DNA from 2 places in the Cytobacillus sp. T106 genome. Region 1 is predicted to be linked to the other one. Evidence: riboswitches for the same ligand, from Rfam matches in the RefSeq annotation. Region 1 holds a riboswitch; the other holds the start of a gene.

What was found. A riboswitch is a leader RNA that binds a small molecule or an ion and turns the genes downstream of it on or off. The one in region 1 is predicted to bind cyclic di-GMP.
Region 2: linked by a shared signal. The riboswitch ahead of ABU165_RS20295 (sensor domain-containing diguanylate cyclase) and the one ahead of ABU165_RS12570 (hypothetical protein) in region 1 are both predicted to bind cyclic di-GMP.

The regions. Positions count from the first base shown of each region.
Region 1 covers NZ_JBEUMK010000005.1:216,000-224,126, reverse strand. Annotated here, with positions in the region: gene ABU165_RS12585 (polysaccharide deacetylase family protein) at 1-654, shown strand, start outside; gene yhbH (sporulation protein YhbH) at 839-2,008, shown strand; gene ABU165_RS12575 (hypothetical protein) at 2,113-2,250, opposite strand; gene ABU165_RS12570 (hypothetical protein) at 2,409-2,621, opposite strand; cyclic di-GMP riboswitch class I at 2,701-2,788, opposite strand; gene ABU165_RS12565 (TerD family protein) at 2,931-4,370, opposite strand; gene ABU165_RS12560 (hypothetical protein) at 4,595-4,810, opposite strand; gene ABU165_RS12555 (aldo/keto reductase) at 5,172-6,002, opposite strand; gene ABU165_RS12550 (P-II family nitrogen regulator) at 6,083-6,751, opposite strand; gene ABU165_RS12545 (DUF1538 domain-containing protein) at 6,752-7,477, opposite strand; gene ABU165_RS12540 (DUF1538 domain-containing protein) at 7,474-8,127, opposite strand, start outside.
Region 2 covers NZ_JBEUMK010000014.1:13,554-21,680, reverse strand. Annotated here, with positions in the region: gene ABU165_RS20305 (DUF4085 domain-containing protein) at 1-15, shown strand, start outside; gene ABU165_RS20300 (DmpA family aminopeptidase) at 52-1,113, opposite strand; gene ABU165_RS20295 (sensor domain-containing diguanylate cyclase) at 1,170-2,129, opposite strand; cyclic di-GMP riboswitch class I at 2,214-2,298, opposite strand; gene ABU165_RS20290 (YhgE/Pip domain-containing protein) at 2,417-4,243, opposite strand; gene ABU165_RS20285 (efflux RND transporter permease subunit) at 4,246-6,189, opposite strand; gene ABU165_RS20280 (TetR/AcrR family transcriptional regulator) at 6,454-7,023, shown strand; gene ABU165_RS20275 (carbohydrate ABC transporter permease) at 7,119-7,979, opposite strand; gene ABU165_RS20270 (carbohydrate ABC transporter permease) at 8,003-8,127, opposite strand, start outside.

The DNA.
Region 1 (8,127 bases):
GCGGCTCTAAAAGATTTTTATGTGAAAAAAAAGGCGGTGTACTTAACCTTTGATGATGGACCTGCGAAGGGAATGGAATCCATCCTTGATATTTTGAAGAATAAGAAGGCAAAAGCGACATTCTTTATGATTGAGCCGCAGGCAAGAGCCAACCCGGCTTCTGTTAAGCGGCTGGTGGAGGAAGGGCATTATCCGGCCCTGCACAGTGTTACCCATGATAAAAACAAGCTTTATGCCGGAAACCCGCAAAATCCCGCCCTGGAAATGGATAAGACCAGGAAAACAATATTGAGCCTGACAGGCATTGACTCCAGGCTGGTGAGAATGCCTTATGGAAGCAAGCCTTATATGACAGGGCCGTTCAGGGACGCCCTTGTGCAGAAGGGATATAAAATGTGGGACTGGAATGTTGATACATTAGACTGGAAATATGCAAGGAGCAGTCCGAAGACTATCTTTGAAAATGTGAAAAAAGGGCTTCAGCCGGCGGCTGCAGGCGGGAAGCCCCCAGTCATCCTGATGCATGTGAACAGCGGGACGGTTTCCATGCTGCCGCAGATCATCGATTACCTATACTCACAAGGATATGAATGCCAGGCTTATAACCCCAATGCCCACTTTTCAATGAATTTCTGGAAGGATGAGAGGCTCTAAAAAAGGCTTGTCCGACAGCATAGGCATTTGTCTTATTGTCAAAATTATTTGTAAATTATTTCGATGTCTCGCATAGTATAGAGTAATTAATATTTCACGTTCCTTTTGACACTCGGGATATTGTATGTTGCTAAAGGCAAATGTGTGCAATGAATCCATGAAATTTTTTCAAGGAGGGGTTATAATGACCGACATCAACAACCGCCAGTTTGTGATTTCCGAAGAAGATTGGTCCCTCCATCGCAAAGGCCACGATGATCAGCAGCGCCACCAGGAAAAGGTACAGGATGCGATCCGGAACAATCTACCAGATCTGATAACAGAAGAAAGCATCATTATGTCCAATGGCCGTGAAGTCGTGAAAATTCCGATTCGCTCTCTTGACGAATATAAAATTCGTTATAACTATGATAAAAACAAACATGTAGGCCAGGGAGACGGAGACAGCCAGGTAGGCGATGTGGTCGCCAGAGACGGCTCCAGCGGCCAGAAAGGCCCCGGGAAAGGCCAGGGTGCAGGCGACCAGCCGGGTGAGGATTATTTTGAAGCTGAAGTGTCCATGATGGAGCTTGAGGAAGCACTGTTCAAGCAGCTGGAGCTGCCAAACCTGAAGAGGAAGGAACAGGAAGAGCATCTGGTTGAGAATATTGAATTCAATGATATCCGCAAAACAGGATTAATGGGCAATATTGATAAAAAGCGGACAATGATGACCGCCTTTAAACGGAATGCGATGACAGGCAAGCCGGCATTCTATCCGATCTATCAGGAGGATCTGAAGTTTAAGACATGGAACGAAATTGTAAAGCCGGATTCAAAGGCAGTCGTGCTCGCAATGATGGATACGAGCGGATCGATGGGATTATGGGAGAAATATATGGCCAGAAGCTTTTTCTTTTGGATGACCCGGTTTTTACGGACAAAGTATGAGACGGTGGAAATAGAGTTCATTGCCCACCATACAGAAGCGAAGGTCGTATCAGAGGAAGATTTCTTTTCAAAAGGGGAAAGCGGGGGAACCATTTGTTCATCAGCCTACCGCAAAGCTCTGGAACTGATCAATGAAAAATATAATCCAAGAAGATTCAATATCTATCCTTTCCACTTTTCCGACGGCGACAATCTTACCTCTGATAATGCCCGCTGTGTGAAGCTTGTTGAAGAGCTGATCGCGGTATCGAGCATGTTCGGGTACGGTGAAGTCAATCAGTACAACCGCCACTCGACCCTCATGTCCGCTTATAAGAATATAAAAAATGAACACTTCCGATACTATATCCTCAAGCAGAAAGCTGATGTTTTCCATGCGATGAAGAGCTTCTTCCAAAACGAAGAAAATAAAATCTATGCATAAACAGAACCGGCGGGCGCAATGCCTGCCGGTTTTACTGTCCGCTCGCACAAAAAAAGCCGTTTAATAAAAAGCGGCTTTCGTTGGCTTTCCATGAAGGTGTTCTTTTATTTCTCCAGCGGGATTGCGATAATTTTCCCGCCGATCTGGACGTGGACTGTGTCAGTGAATACAGCTTTCACAATCCCTTTTAAGGAGATCGAAGAATTTAATGCCAATTTGGATTGTGCTGGATTTTCCGCCATGAAGATTCCCCTTTGCTTCGTATTTGAAGAGTAGCACCTAATTAAAGTAAATGAGTTAGTTACTTTCTTTTTGCCACTTTTTTGGAACTCCTAAACCTGATTTGGCGCATTATGAAGGAAATAAAGATTTGGGAAGGGGAAAAGAAAAAAGCAGCTGCTCATGAATAGCAGACTGCTTTCTCTTCTTTCAGCACTGAGCTTTTGCAGACAGGGCAATCGATATCATCACTCTGCTTAAATTGGATTTTTTTGAAATCTTTTTTGATGAATGTGGTAAAGCCTTTGTACTTATAGCCGCATTCACAGAAATTCGAGTCTTTGACCAGATGCCTCTGATTAGTCTCTTTGCATAAAAATGTCGGGTAAAACATTGATATCCCTCTCTTTAATAAATGGATTAGGCAAATTAGAAAGGGTGTATGATTTATAAAAGTTTACAAGAATGATATTCTTGGCGGCCCGGCTGCCATGACAAATAACTTGTTTTAGGCCCGTGGCTTTGCGTCTTTTACTTTCGTAAAATTTGCCCTTAGTAAGATTAGCACTAAATCAGGGGAAAAATAAAGAGTTTGTTTATTGTTAATATTCTTACTTTAGCCACTCTCCGTTGTAGAGGGGAGTGATGACCTATGGGGAATTGCAGAAAAGAAGCAGCCTGGCCGGTTGGCCAGGCTGTGAGATTAAGAAAGGAACTCTGCCGGATTGAGCCCGAGCTCCCGGCAGATGTCACTGACTGCCTGCTGCTCATTCGGATCAAAATGTCCGTCTGCAAAGCCGATTGCGATACAATAGCGGGCCACCAGCCTGGCGATTTCCGGTTTCGTCCGTATCCTGCCAAGCGCTCTGAATGCCTCTGCCCTGCCGATCGAAGGATCGCGTTCAATCTTCTGGACGTACAGGTTAAACTGCTGAATGACCTTCTGCGTATCAAATACCCGAAGTTCATCACTCTGGTTGACGAATTCAACCATTTTCTGGCGTTCTGCCGGATCCAGCCTTCCATCAGCCATAGCTACAAGTGCACATGCTGCTACAATGGCCTCAAGGACGTCCTGGCTCTTGAATCGGTTAAAGAGGTCCTGGGCTTTTCTTTTTTGCTGGTTGGCCCATTCGGCGTAATCGGTCTGGGATGGAGACCAGGCATTGCCGCAGCTGTTACAGGTAAACTTCAGCTGTTTTTTTCCAATGAAGCCGCCCAATAATCCGACAGGCCCGAGGATCAGGCCGCCAATTGCCGCTTTACCGAGGCCGAAGCCCTTTTCGCCGGTGCGTACATTTGTGGAATGGCAGCGTGGGCATACAATTTCTTCTCCCCCATATCCCTGTGAGGAAGAGTAGGAAGGCTGTCCATAGGAAGGGGACGAATAGGAAGCTTGCGGCTGTGTCTGCTGATAGCTTCCTGAGCTATAGTTCTGCTGGGAGCTGCCTGTGTTATAGCCCTGCTGGTAATTTTGCCCTGCAGGAGCCTGCTGTGAAAAGCTCTGCTGGTAAGTCTGGTTCTGCCCGAAAGGCTGATTGCCATGTGAAGGCTGGGGAGCCGGTTCATCATCCACCGTCACGCCGAAATTACGGCAGAGGGCAGCCAGGCCGCCCTGAAAGCCGCTGGCGATGGCATTAAATTTCCATTCGCCATTATGCCTGTATAGCTCTGCTGCGACGATGGCCGTTTCAACGGTAAAATCCCTGCCAAGGTTAAAGCGGATAAGCTCTTCATTATTTTGTTCATTAAAAATCCGTACATACGCATTTTCAATATGGCCGAAGTTCTGCTGTTTTGCCTGAGCATCGTGGATGGTAATTGTAAAGGCAATCCGGTGGATCGAGTCCGGCACCCTCCGCAGGTCAATTCTGATTTGTTCATCATCTTGATTGCCCGCGCCTGTGCGGTTATCGCCGCTGTACAGGATAGAGCCATTCCCGCCGTTAGGGTTATTATAGAATACGAAATCGAGGTCACTATGTACTTTTCCTGATGCGCCTAATAAGAAAGCAGATGCGTCCAGATCATAGTTGGATCCCTGACGGCTGATATCCCAGCCTAATCCAACAACAACATTTTGAAGCCCGGGGCGGTTCTTGGTCAGATCGACCTTCTGCCCTTTGCTGAGCGTCACTCCCATAATTTCACTCCTTCTTTTCCAGGACCGGCGTAAGCCGTCTCTTGATAGAATCATATATTCCCAATATAACACAGTTCTTAAAGCGGTTTACAGCTTTGGCTGTGCGGACATGCCTCTTTTTATCATACGGGTCAAGGAAGGAAAAGTTTCAGGGGGAGGAGGTTCGTTCAAAGAAAAAAGCAGCTTCCCTGATTGGGGGAGCTGCCTCATGATTGGGCAATTTATTATCTGTCGACATAAGCCGGGCCTGAATGGTCCTGGCGGGTGTTTCCTTGGTCAGAATTCAAAAATGGAAGCTTTGATTTGACTTTGCTGATATTGTCTTCACCGAATGTAGACTTTACCTTATTCATAACCTTATCCCGAGATTCCTTGTTCCTGAACATATACGCAAGCGCACCCAGTGCCACTACCCCAGTCAGGGAATTTCTTTTGCTCATGGATTAGTCCTCCTTAGGTTTGATATTATTCCTTTCCCTTTGCAGGGGGAGATAAACAGTTATATTTTGCTAACTGGGTGAGCGAAGTTAAAGTTGCGATTATATCGAAAAGGGATTTGTATTAACTGGGTTAGAATGAAAAAAAGTTTGATAAGCCTGTTGATTGGAGTGGAAGGCACGTAGACTCCTGTGGGATTGCAGCGGCAGAGCTGAGACCCCGCAGCGCGTAAGCGTGAGGAGGCTCAGCGCCGCCCCGCGGAAAGCGAAGTGCCTGGAACGGAAATCAACAGCCAACATTCAGAGGCTATTAAGACAAAAAGGGATACAGAATGAACCCATTCCATACCCCTTTTGCATATTATTAGAAATTGAAGTTATCAGGATCGGCACCGACGCGTTCGTTTTTGTTGAGGGCATCGATTTTTTCCATGTCTTCTGAGGAAAGCTCGAAGTCAAAGATATCTGCATTTTCAATGATGCGGTGTTCTTTGACTGATTTCGGAATGGTGATGACCTCATTTTGAAGGTCCCAGCGCAGGATGATCTGGGCAGGGGACTTTTTGTGCTTTTCGGCAATCTCTGTAATAACAGGCTCATCCAGGAGCTGTCCCTGCTTAAGAGGAGACCAGGCTTCAAGCTGGATTCCTTTTTGTTTGCAGAATTCGCGGAGCTCAAGCTGGGCCAGATGCGGATGGTATTCAACCTGGTTGACCATCGGCACGATTTCCGCTGTTTCAAGCAGATCCTCCAGATGGTGTACATGGAAGTTGCTGACCCCGATTGCACGGACTCTGCCATCCTTATACAGCTTTTCTAAGGCTCTCCAAGTGTCTTTATACTTGCCTTTGACAGGCCAGTGGATCAGGTACAGATCGACATACTCCAAGCCAAGCTTTGAAAGGCTTTCGTCGAATGCAGCCAGTGTAGAGTCATAGCCCTGCTCAGAGTTCCAGACCTTAGTCGTGATGAATAGCTCTTCGCGCGGGGCACCTGATTCTTTTATAGCCTGTCCCACGCCTTCTTCGTTGCCATAGATGGCTGCTGTGTCAATGCTCTTGTAGCCGTTATTGATGGCTGCTTTGACTGAATCAATGACTTCGGATCCTTCCTGGACCTTGAAAACGCCGAGTCCGAACCAGGGCATTTCCACTCCATTATGCAGCTTTGTTGTGTCCTGCAAGCTTTTTGGCATATTGTTACCTCCCGGAAATTTAATTGCCTTTTTATTTTCTCACAAATGGGGATATTTACTATATTGATATGCTCAGAAATTTAATGATTGATGCCTGCTACCTGATCGACATCAAGGATAAAGGAAATCCCATTGCCAGGAACATTCAGCTCGACAGCATCGCAGATTGCCTGGAATACTTCCTGTGTCCGTCCGCTGTGGATGATGGTCAGCACAATCTCTTTTTCAGGCTCGATCAGCATATTGAATAAAGTGGCTTTTTCGTTGATGCCGATCCCTCTGCCGGAAATGATGGTTGCCCCGTCAGCCCCGGCATCTTTTGAGGCCTTTATAATCTTTTCGGCTTCCGAGCTTTTTACAATGGTCACAATCAAATCGTATTCTTTATCGGCTGGCTTCATATTGGCCGCTCCTTCCTCTGCTTCTGCATCAGCGGGGACTTCCGGGGACTGGACGCCGATGAATCCGTTAATATTGATAAGCAATCCAAGTCCTGTACCGGGCCTTTCAAAATGGAGATGGCTGCTGACTTCCGTAATGACTTCTTCAGCGGATTCTTCCTTGATCAGCATAAGGATGACTTCTTTCTCGTGGTTGATCTCCAATCCGAGAAATGAGGTTTGCTCATTTTTTCCAATTCCCCTTGCATATACAGTTGCCGCAGCAGCAAGCCCGGATCCCCGGGCAAGCCGGACAGCTTTTTTTGCAGTGCCTTTTTTTACGATGGCGATGAAAAGCTTGTAGATCATTTAAGAAGCACCTTCCTTCCTCTTGAACAGGAGCCCCAGGATCAGGACAGCCAGTATCGGTATAAGGGCGACCAGGGCGATCAGGCCAAAGCCATCTGTCAGGGGATCCCGCCCCTCAGTTACTGCGGCAGCGCCGACAGCCATTGACAGGATAAAAGTAACGGTCATCGGCCCTGTTGCTACACCGCCCGAATCGAAGGCGATGCTTATAAAGCTGGTGTTGGAAAAATAAATCAGGATCAGCACGAGTGCATATCCCGGCGCAAGATAGTACCAGAGAGAGAAGCCGTGATGGATGCGGAGCATGGCAAGGGCAATGGACAGACCGACTCCCCCTGAAAGGGTGATGAGCATGATTTTTTCTGAGATGTATCCCGATGTTACTTTTTCAACCTGTTTGTTTAATATTTTTACAGCTGGTTCTGCCAATGTAGTGACAAATCCGAGTACAAATCCAATTGGAATGATGATCCAGGAATATGGAAGATTACCCAGCTTCTTTCCCATTTCCTCCCCGATTGGCATAAAGCCGAGATGGACCCCGTGAAGGAAGAATGCCAGTCCGGCAAAAGCAGACAGAAAACCGGCAAGGATCTGGATGACCTTCTGTTTCTTTAATTTTAGAAAAAATATCTGAAATATGATGAAGCAAAGAAGAAGGGGAGCAAGGGCCAAAGCAACCTCTGTCAGAGTGCTGCCGAAACCATGAAATAGCTTGTCCATCATTTAAAGATCCCTCCCAGCAGCAGAACGGCCAGGATCGGTCCGATGCTGGCAAGGCCGACAAGGCCAAATGAATCGCCCGAGGATTGTTGGTTCCGGAAAACCTGGGCCACACCTACTCCGAGTGCCAAGATGAAGGGTACGGCGAGGGGCCCTGTCGTTACGCCTCCCGCATCAAATGAAATTGGCACAAATGACGATGGGGAGAAGATGCTGACAATAAAGACGATGGCATAGCCGGCTATCAAAATGGCGGTAACAGGGATTTTGTAAATGGTCCTGATCATAGCAAGGCCGACAAAAAGACCGACTCCGGCAGCCACGGATAATATGAGGGAAATGGACGATATCTTTCCTCCGGATACCTGGTCAACCTGTGTGGACAGTACCCTGACGTCAGGCTCTGCCAGCGTGACGGCAATTCCAAGGATGAATCCTGTGAGGATGATGACCCACGCTTTATTCGACTTCGGCAGGATTTTCCCAATCATCTCGCCTATTGGAAGAAGGCCGATATTGACGCCGATGAGGAAGAACATCAGTCCCAGGATGACAAAGAATAGGCCAAAGAGGAATGGAAGAAAGTCCTTGAAAGGCAATTGGATCAGGACAAGCTGCAGAAGGATGACTGCAGCAGAGACGGGAAGGATGGC
Region 2 (8,127 bases), on a different contig from region 1:
ATTGATCATGAATAGGAGCCATGCCCCGTATTATTTGGGGCAAGGTCTTTTTTACACCAGCCGGATACCATGCTCCCGCAGCAAATCACTCAAAGCCGGCCGCACATTCCCATTCCGGCCCACCACCCGTGTTGCCGCTGCCAAAGAATTCAGGACAGCTTCTTCCGTTGCATCGCCTGCCGCCCTGAAGGCCAGATCAATATCTTCTTCATGTATCATAGAAAAGGTCAGGCAATCTGCCGGTTTTTCATGAGGAATTTTCACAGCAGTCGAAAACCCAATGACAACCTCGCCGCTTCCCGTCCCGATGATTGACCCCGTCCGGGACAATCCTGTAACCGTCCTTTTAATAATTCGATTTAGCTGCCTCTCTGACACAGGCAGATCTGTAGCCACAATGATGATAACTGAACCTTTATCCTGCTCCTCCTTAGCTTGGATAGCCTCACTCAGCTCCTCCCCGACTGCTTTCCCATTCACCCGCAAATCCTTTAAACCGCCGAAATTCGTCAGCACAAGGACACCGATCGTATAAGTGCCATGGTCCATTTCCATCAGCCTCGAGCTGGTCCCGATGCCGCCCTTCAGCGAATAGCAAAGCATGCCGGTCCCTGCTCCAGCAGTGCCTTCTTCCACGTCCGCCGAGACATTCTGCAGTGCCTGGAAAACATGCTCCCGCTCTATAAACCCAGCCCTGATATCATTCAAAAACATATCATTGCATTCACACACAATCGGATTCACCGTTCCAGTCGTCCGGCCGATTTCGGGATTAGACTCCAGCATATACTGAATCAAAGCATCTGCCGCTGTACCGATGCCGAGCGTGTTGGTCAGGATGATCGGGGATTCAAGCGTACCCAGCTCATTGATCTGAATTGTTCCCATACTCTTCCCAAACCCGTTGATCACATGGGTTGCGGCGATCAGCTTTTCTTTAAATAGATTTCCGGGATGCGGCACAATTGCCGTAACCCCGGTTTGTTTGTCAGCTTCGCTCAGCGTGGTATGCCCCACAGTTACGCCTTCCACATCTGTGATGCTATTGCGCGGACCTGTCTGAAGGGTTCCTATTTTTACTCCATAGTCTCTGATTCTTTTTTTGGCAGGCATTTTTATCCTCCATTTTTGCGAAGAAAGGCATCTCTCTCCCATCTGTTAGGATAGATTCAGGCACCTTTTTTCGTTCTTTTTTGCTGATACATATGGTTATCTGCTTCAACAAATAAGCGTTCCATTACGCCTCGGGAATTTTCACTGAACGCAAAGCCTATTGATAGGTTGATTTTGACTTCCTGGCTATTTTCATTATATCTGCTAATCTCTTCAGCTAGCTTTTCGGCCAGTAACTCCACCTGTTCTTTTTCCTTTTTTAAAAGAATGACGGCAAATTCATCTCCTCCAATCCTGGAAACATAAGCATCCTCTGTAAAAAAGCGTTCTAATAGATGTGCTGTTTCTTTAATTAGAAAATCCCCTGTTTTGTGTCCATGGTTGTCATTTAAACATTTCAATCCGTCCAAATCACACAAAATGATGGCTGCAGCTATATCCTCACGTTCATTATATTTCTCCATCATTTGCTCGAAGAATTCACGGTTATATATGTCTGTCAACGCATCATGGGCGATTCGATATGTCAATGTCTCCTCCAGCTTTTTTCTCTCATCAATATTCCGCACCACCCCTTGAAGAGCAACCAGCACGCCATTTTCATATATGGGAGTCGCATACTCTTCAAACCATCGATAGTTGCCGTCTTTATCCTTCCAGCGCTGAACGATTGCTTGATTGAAATCTACCTGTCCATGGACTTTTTTTTGGAGAATATCCATATCCTCCGGGTGAATATCCCTGAAGGCAACACCAGCGTCGGAATAGGCATCTGCATTAGAACCTTCACCGAAAAAGCATTCAGCTGAAGGACCAAGATATTTGAATTGCAGCTCCGGATAGACTTGGCAATAATAAAGGAAATCCTTGGTGTTTTCGATCACATGCATATAACTTTCATGATTTTTAAAAGAGTCCGTTTCTTTCTTTTTCCAACTTCTGAAAACATAAATCACAACCAATACAACAGTCAGTGCCCCTAATCCAAAACCTTGTGCAAATTGTATGTTCATCATTGCTGTCCCTCTTCGTTTTCCTCAATCCTTCAGCATAAAAAATAGACCAACCGAAACCGATTAGCCTATCGTCCATAAAGTTGAATCGGTAACCGGCAGACATAGCCTCTTGGCTTTAGCCCCTATAGTCTTGCGCCCTCACCTTTCGATGAATTTGCCTGTATATTTATCTATTTAATTTTAAAGGATAAGCGGCAAGACTTCCAATTTAAACCATGGAGCCACGGGGACAGACCCCGTGGCCCAATATCAAAAAGAGCCAAGGGACCTGTCCCCTTGGCTCACTCCTATGAAAACAGCGCCTTCAGACGAGCCCAAAACCCTTTCGGCTCTTCTTTAGGCTTTTCATTTTCTTTCGTTTCTTCCTGCTTAATGCTTTCTGTCTTTAGCACAAACTGAACAGAGTTGACCTTTTCGTTTTGCGATGATACGAAGGATACCGGTTTGAAGTCACTCTTGTCATATTCTTCGAGCATGCCTTCAACTTCTTCTTTCATTTGTTCAGGCAGATCCCTGGTTGCTTCATAAAGTTCAGTGGTACCGGTATGAAGGCTCGCTGCGCCGTTGGCGATTTCTCCTGTTCCGTCGGCCACGCCAGCAATGCCGTTATGCAGTTCAGAATAGGAACCTGCCAGCCTGCTCACTCCGCCGGTGTACTCCTCCAATCCCGAGTGGAAGGATTGGTAGTTGACGGCAAGGGCATTAACGCCTGCCTGCAGCTGGGCCATCGCATCGGCAGCATCTGAGCTGTTCAGAGCATGCGAAAGTCCCGCTGACATAGAATCCAGATTCTTGGCCATTCCTGTCAGAGAACCACTGACCTGTTGCAATGTCCCGCTGACAGCGGCAAAGCTGCCTTTTCCAGCAGCAAAGACTCCTTTGGCATTTTTAGCCGCGGCATAAGTCTCAAGCAATTGCGCGACAACATTCGGGTCAGCTCCGCTCTGTTTCAGCTGCTCGATTTGTGCCTGGGAAATCTCAGCGTTCGGAATGCCTTCCATTGCTTCATTCAAGCTATTGTAAGAGGCGCTAAAGGCCTGCTGCAATGCTGCCAGATTCCTGGACACTTCCCGCAGGCCGGCTGCCGATTGTGACAGTCCATCCTGCATCTTTTTCAAATCGCCGAGGCCCATGTCTCCAGAGCCAGCGCTCAGACTGCTATTCAGCTTTTGCAGAGCCTGCTCGATGCTCTTTGAGCCGCTGACCAGCTTGGAAGAGGAACCATCGAGAGCCGCTATGCCATTACGGTACTCCCTGGAGCCATTGCTGAGCTTAGCTGCGCCATTATGCAATTCCGAAGCGCCGTTCTGCAGCTGCCCCACTCCATCATTGACCTCTTTGATCGCCTTTGTCAGTGTATCCATCTCACCTGTCATGTCATCGATGTCAGGTGCATCAATCGGGAGTGAAGACGGAATGGCTGTAATATCAATGCCTTCGAGCTCGAAATCTGCCACATCTGCTTCAAGTGTCAGATTTCCCTCTTTTTCCGGCATCACAGTGAATGTGGCCTGCTTATTTTTCCCCGCGTTGGCAAGCATCCCGTCCGGAGCCTCGATATTGCTGAATTTCTCCCCATTCAGCGGGAAGGAAATCTGCAGCAGATAGTTTTCGAAAAAGGAAGCTTCTGCACTTTCATTTCTGGAGGTTTGAATCCCAATCTCCACATGGCCGCTTTTTCCAGCCAATTCTTCCGGTGCGGTTTCCTGCCCATCCAATGTATACGTAATGGAAACATTCCATGGCAGGGCTGACTCATTCAAATCACCCTGATAATAAAACTTTCCTTCTTCTTCAGCCGTCACATTCACCGCTGCGTCTGATTTCTCAATCGGCGAGAGATCCGTCAGGTTTTTCAGGTTCGTATAGGGGCCATAATCAGTCACTTCCCCAGGTTCTTCAATATTTAAAATGTTGACCACATAAACTTCCTGATTTTCACCGGCTGGGCTGAGCTTTGCATACACCACTTCATCCTTTGAGGAAAGCTCTCCTGTTTCCTGGGAGACTTTTTCCCCTGACTTGCTGCCCGCTGTATCAGCCGAAACGAGCAGGGCGGGCATCATCATTAGGATGCTGGCAAAGACAGCCAAGAATTTTCTCATTCTCCTCATCATCACTTCTCCTTATAAAAGTTTGCTTTCCATGTTGTTTTCATGATCAGTTTATCGAAGATCAGCAGGCACGCCGGAAGGAAGAACACAACCATGATCAAGGCCAGCAGCGCTCCCCTTCCAAGCAGCAGTCCGATTGAAGCTACGATTGGGTTCGATGACGTAATCCATAAGATAAAGCCTACACTTGATAAAATTGAGGCCGAAATGCCGATCGAGAATATTTTTTCATCCATTGTCTTCTTGACTGCTTCCAGCGCAGACATTTCCTGCCGGTCCTCTTTATAAGCATCTGTCAGCAGGATCGCATAGTCGACAGTCGCGGCCAGCTGGATGATGCTGACGAGCAGATAGCCGACATATACTAATGAAGAATCTGTAAAATAAGGGACCGACAGATTGATCCAGACGGCTGTCTGAATGGTCAGCAGCAGGATCAGCGGAATCGAGATCGACCTGAAGGTTACGAAAAGGACGAATGCGACGGTCAGGAGAGTCAGCAGATTGACCAGCGTGTTGTCTTTTTTGACCGTGTTTTTGATATCATACAATGTCACGCTTTCCCCGACTGAATAAACCTTGTCTCCATACAGTTTTTCAGCAGTATCCTGGACCCGCTCGATTAGCTTGAATGCCTCGTCTCCCTCAGTTTTTGTATCTGTCTGAAGGATGATCCGGCTGTAATTTTCCGAGTAGAACTGTTCGGTGATGCTGGGGTCGAGATACTCTGGAGGGATTGCCGCACTGACAGTGTTGACATATGCCATGACACTCGTCACATGGTCAAGCTTTTCCAGATCGCCGGCGAGCTCTTCTTCCTTGGCCATATCCCCCTTCGGTACAAGCAGGACCATCGGCGTGCTTTTCCCGAACTCTTCTTTAATTTTCGCAAAATCGCTCCCCGCCCTTGTCGACTCCGGCAATTCGCCAACTCCATAAGTGAAATTGGTCTTGCTTTGCGCAAGAAAGGCCGGGACAACCAGGATGGCAACAAGCAAAAGAACCGGCACCCGGAACTTCAGCACAAAATTCCCCTTGCCGCGGATGTATGGCAGCAATGGCTTATGCTGCGTCTTGTCGATCCATTTATAACAAAGCAATGTCAATGCCGGCAGGAACACCATGACACTGATGAAGCTCAGTAAAATCCCTTTAACCAGGTTGATGCCAAGATCAGACCCGATTTCAAACTCCATGAATGATAAGGCAATGAAACCGAAGAAGGTTGTGGACGCGCTGGCTGCGATTGCCGAAAATGATTTCTTCATCGCCAGCTCCATCGCTTCCCGCGGGTCTCCCACCTTTTTCCGGTAATCGTTAAAGCTGTGCAGGAGGAAAATTGCATAATCCAGCGAGACTGCAAGCTGCAGGATCGGGGCGACCGACTGAGTGACAAAGGAAACCTCACCGAGAAAAATATTCGTCCCCATGTTGATCAGAACCGATACACCGATGGCGGTGAGGAACAGCAGCGGCTCCACCCACGAGGTCGTTGAAACGACTAAAATAATGATGATGATCGGCACCAAAAAGGCGGCCGCATACATCGATTCTGTGCCGGCCATTTTCTGCTGGGTGGCCGTGTTCAGCGATTCCCCGGCCATCGCATTGTCTTTGCCGATGAGATCATAAATGCGATCAGTAATCTGGACTTCCTCTCCTTCACGGATGCTGAAAGAGAATAAGGCATAGTCATCTTTGTAATAGTCATCTACCGTATTCGGGTCCGCCATCTCAAGCGGAGCCTTGATGTCGATCACATCATCCAGCCACATGACATCAGATACACCGTCAATCGCGGCCAGCTTTTCTTTGAAATCAAGAGCTTCCTGTATGGTCATGTCCCGCATCATCACCCGGTTCGTCGGGACATTTCCTTCAAATTCCCGCTCCATCACTTCCATGGCTTTCGTCGACTGAGCGTCCTCCGGCAGATATTCCTTCATATCATAGTTCACCGACACAGTGAACTGCGCCAGGGCGCAAAGCACAGTCAAAACCGCGAAAATAATGGCAACGGCTTTTTTATGTTTAAGTATTCGTGCAGCAATATTGATGCGTGTTCACCCTCTCTTGCCCTTTTTTTCTATACACTTTATCATTATATAAACACGGTGTTGCCTATTCAACGAACAGTTCTCTAACTTCCGTGGTATTCCCGACACAATGATCAAAAGTGTTGGAAAACGCAAAAAGAAAGGAAACTGGTTATGACCTCTCCCAAAATGGACAGACGCAAAAAATATACAATCATGGTATTGAAAGACAGCCTCATGAAGCTATTGAAGGACAAGCAAATCTCCTATATCACCGTCAAAGAAATCTGCAGTCTCGCCGACATCAACCGCTCCACATTTTATTCCCACTACACCGACCAATATGACCTCCTGGACACCATCGAAGACGAAATCATCCAGGACATGCAGGGCTATATGAGCCAGTACAACTTCGAAAAAGAAGACCAGGCCCTCCAAATGATCGAAAAACTGCTCGAATACTTCGCCTCAAAGCACGAAGTATGCACCACCCTCCTCAACGAAAAAACAAACACAACCTTCGAAACAAAAGTCATCAACTTCGCCCACCAGGTCTTCATGACCAGCTGGCTCGCCGACACAGCGTACGATGAAAACCTTTCTGAATACCTCAGTACCTTCATCATCAGCGGCAGCATTCATGCGATAAAGAAATGGCTTAATAATGGGATGGATCACAGTCCTAGGGAGATGGCGGAGATTATTAATGGGGTGATTAATCGGGGGTTGTTGGGGGTGCGGTGAGGTGGGGGATTGGGTTCCCTGGGCTGGTTTGGGCCAGGGGGTCAGGTTCCTTGGCCCGGTCACAAAAAGAGCCAGGGGGTCTGTCCCCTTGGCTCTCACTTAATCCCCGATATCGTGTACCCATCAATAATGTACCGCTGAAAAAGAATGAAGATGATGATAATCGGAACGACCATAAAGGTGGACCCGGCCATCTGCAGGGCGAAGTTGCCTCCGTATTGGCCTTTCAATAACTGCAGTCCGACCGACAGTGTATAGAGGCTCTCATCATTCGCAATGATCAGCGGCCACAGGAAGCTGTTCCAGCCAGCGATAAAGGTGAGAATTCCCTGGACAGCGAGTATCGGTTTGGTCATTGGCAGGACGATCTGCCAGAACACCCTTAGTTCACTGGCTCCATCCAGTCTGGCTGCCTCGAGCAGTTCATCGGGAATAGTTGTCATGAACTGACGGAAAAGGAAGATACCGAATGCTCCCACCAGTCCAGGCAGAACGATTCCCGCCATAGTATTCGTTAGGTGCATTTGATTCAGTATCAAGTAGACCGGAATCATGGTAACCTGGCCAGGAATCATCATTGTAGCAAGAACGAGAAAGAATAATTTATTGCGTCCTTTAAATTCAAATTTGGCAAAAGCATATCCGGCCATCGCATTTAAAATTAAGCCGAAAAAAGACCAGAAAACAACGACCAGTGTATTTTTCAAATAAAGAGCGAAGTTCATATTTACAAAGAGATTATAGAAATTTTCCAATGTGAACTCTTGCGGCAGCAGGGTTGGCGTCAGCTGCATTACTTCACTTTCCGGCTTGAAGGCAGAAAGGATCATCCATATAAAGGGAATAGTAACCAGCACCCCCCCAATCGCAAGAATAATGCCAACAAACCATTGCTGAGCTTTTTCAGCATTTTTACTGCTGCTTAATGACTGTTTTTGAACTGCATTGGTTTTCATTTTGTATTCCACCTCAGTTTTCATCAATAATCCTGCCCTTTCTTCTGCAGCTTAAATTGAAGCATCGTAATGATAATGATGGCAATGAACAATATGAAAGATCCTGCAGCGGCATAGCCAAAGTTGCTTAATTGGAATCCATTCCGGT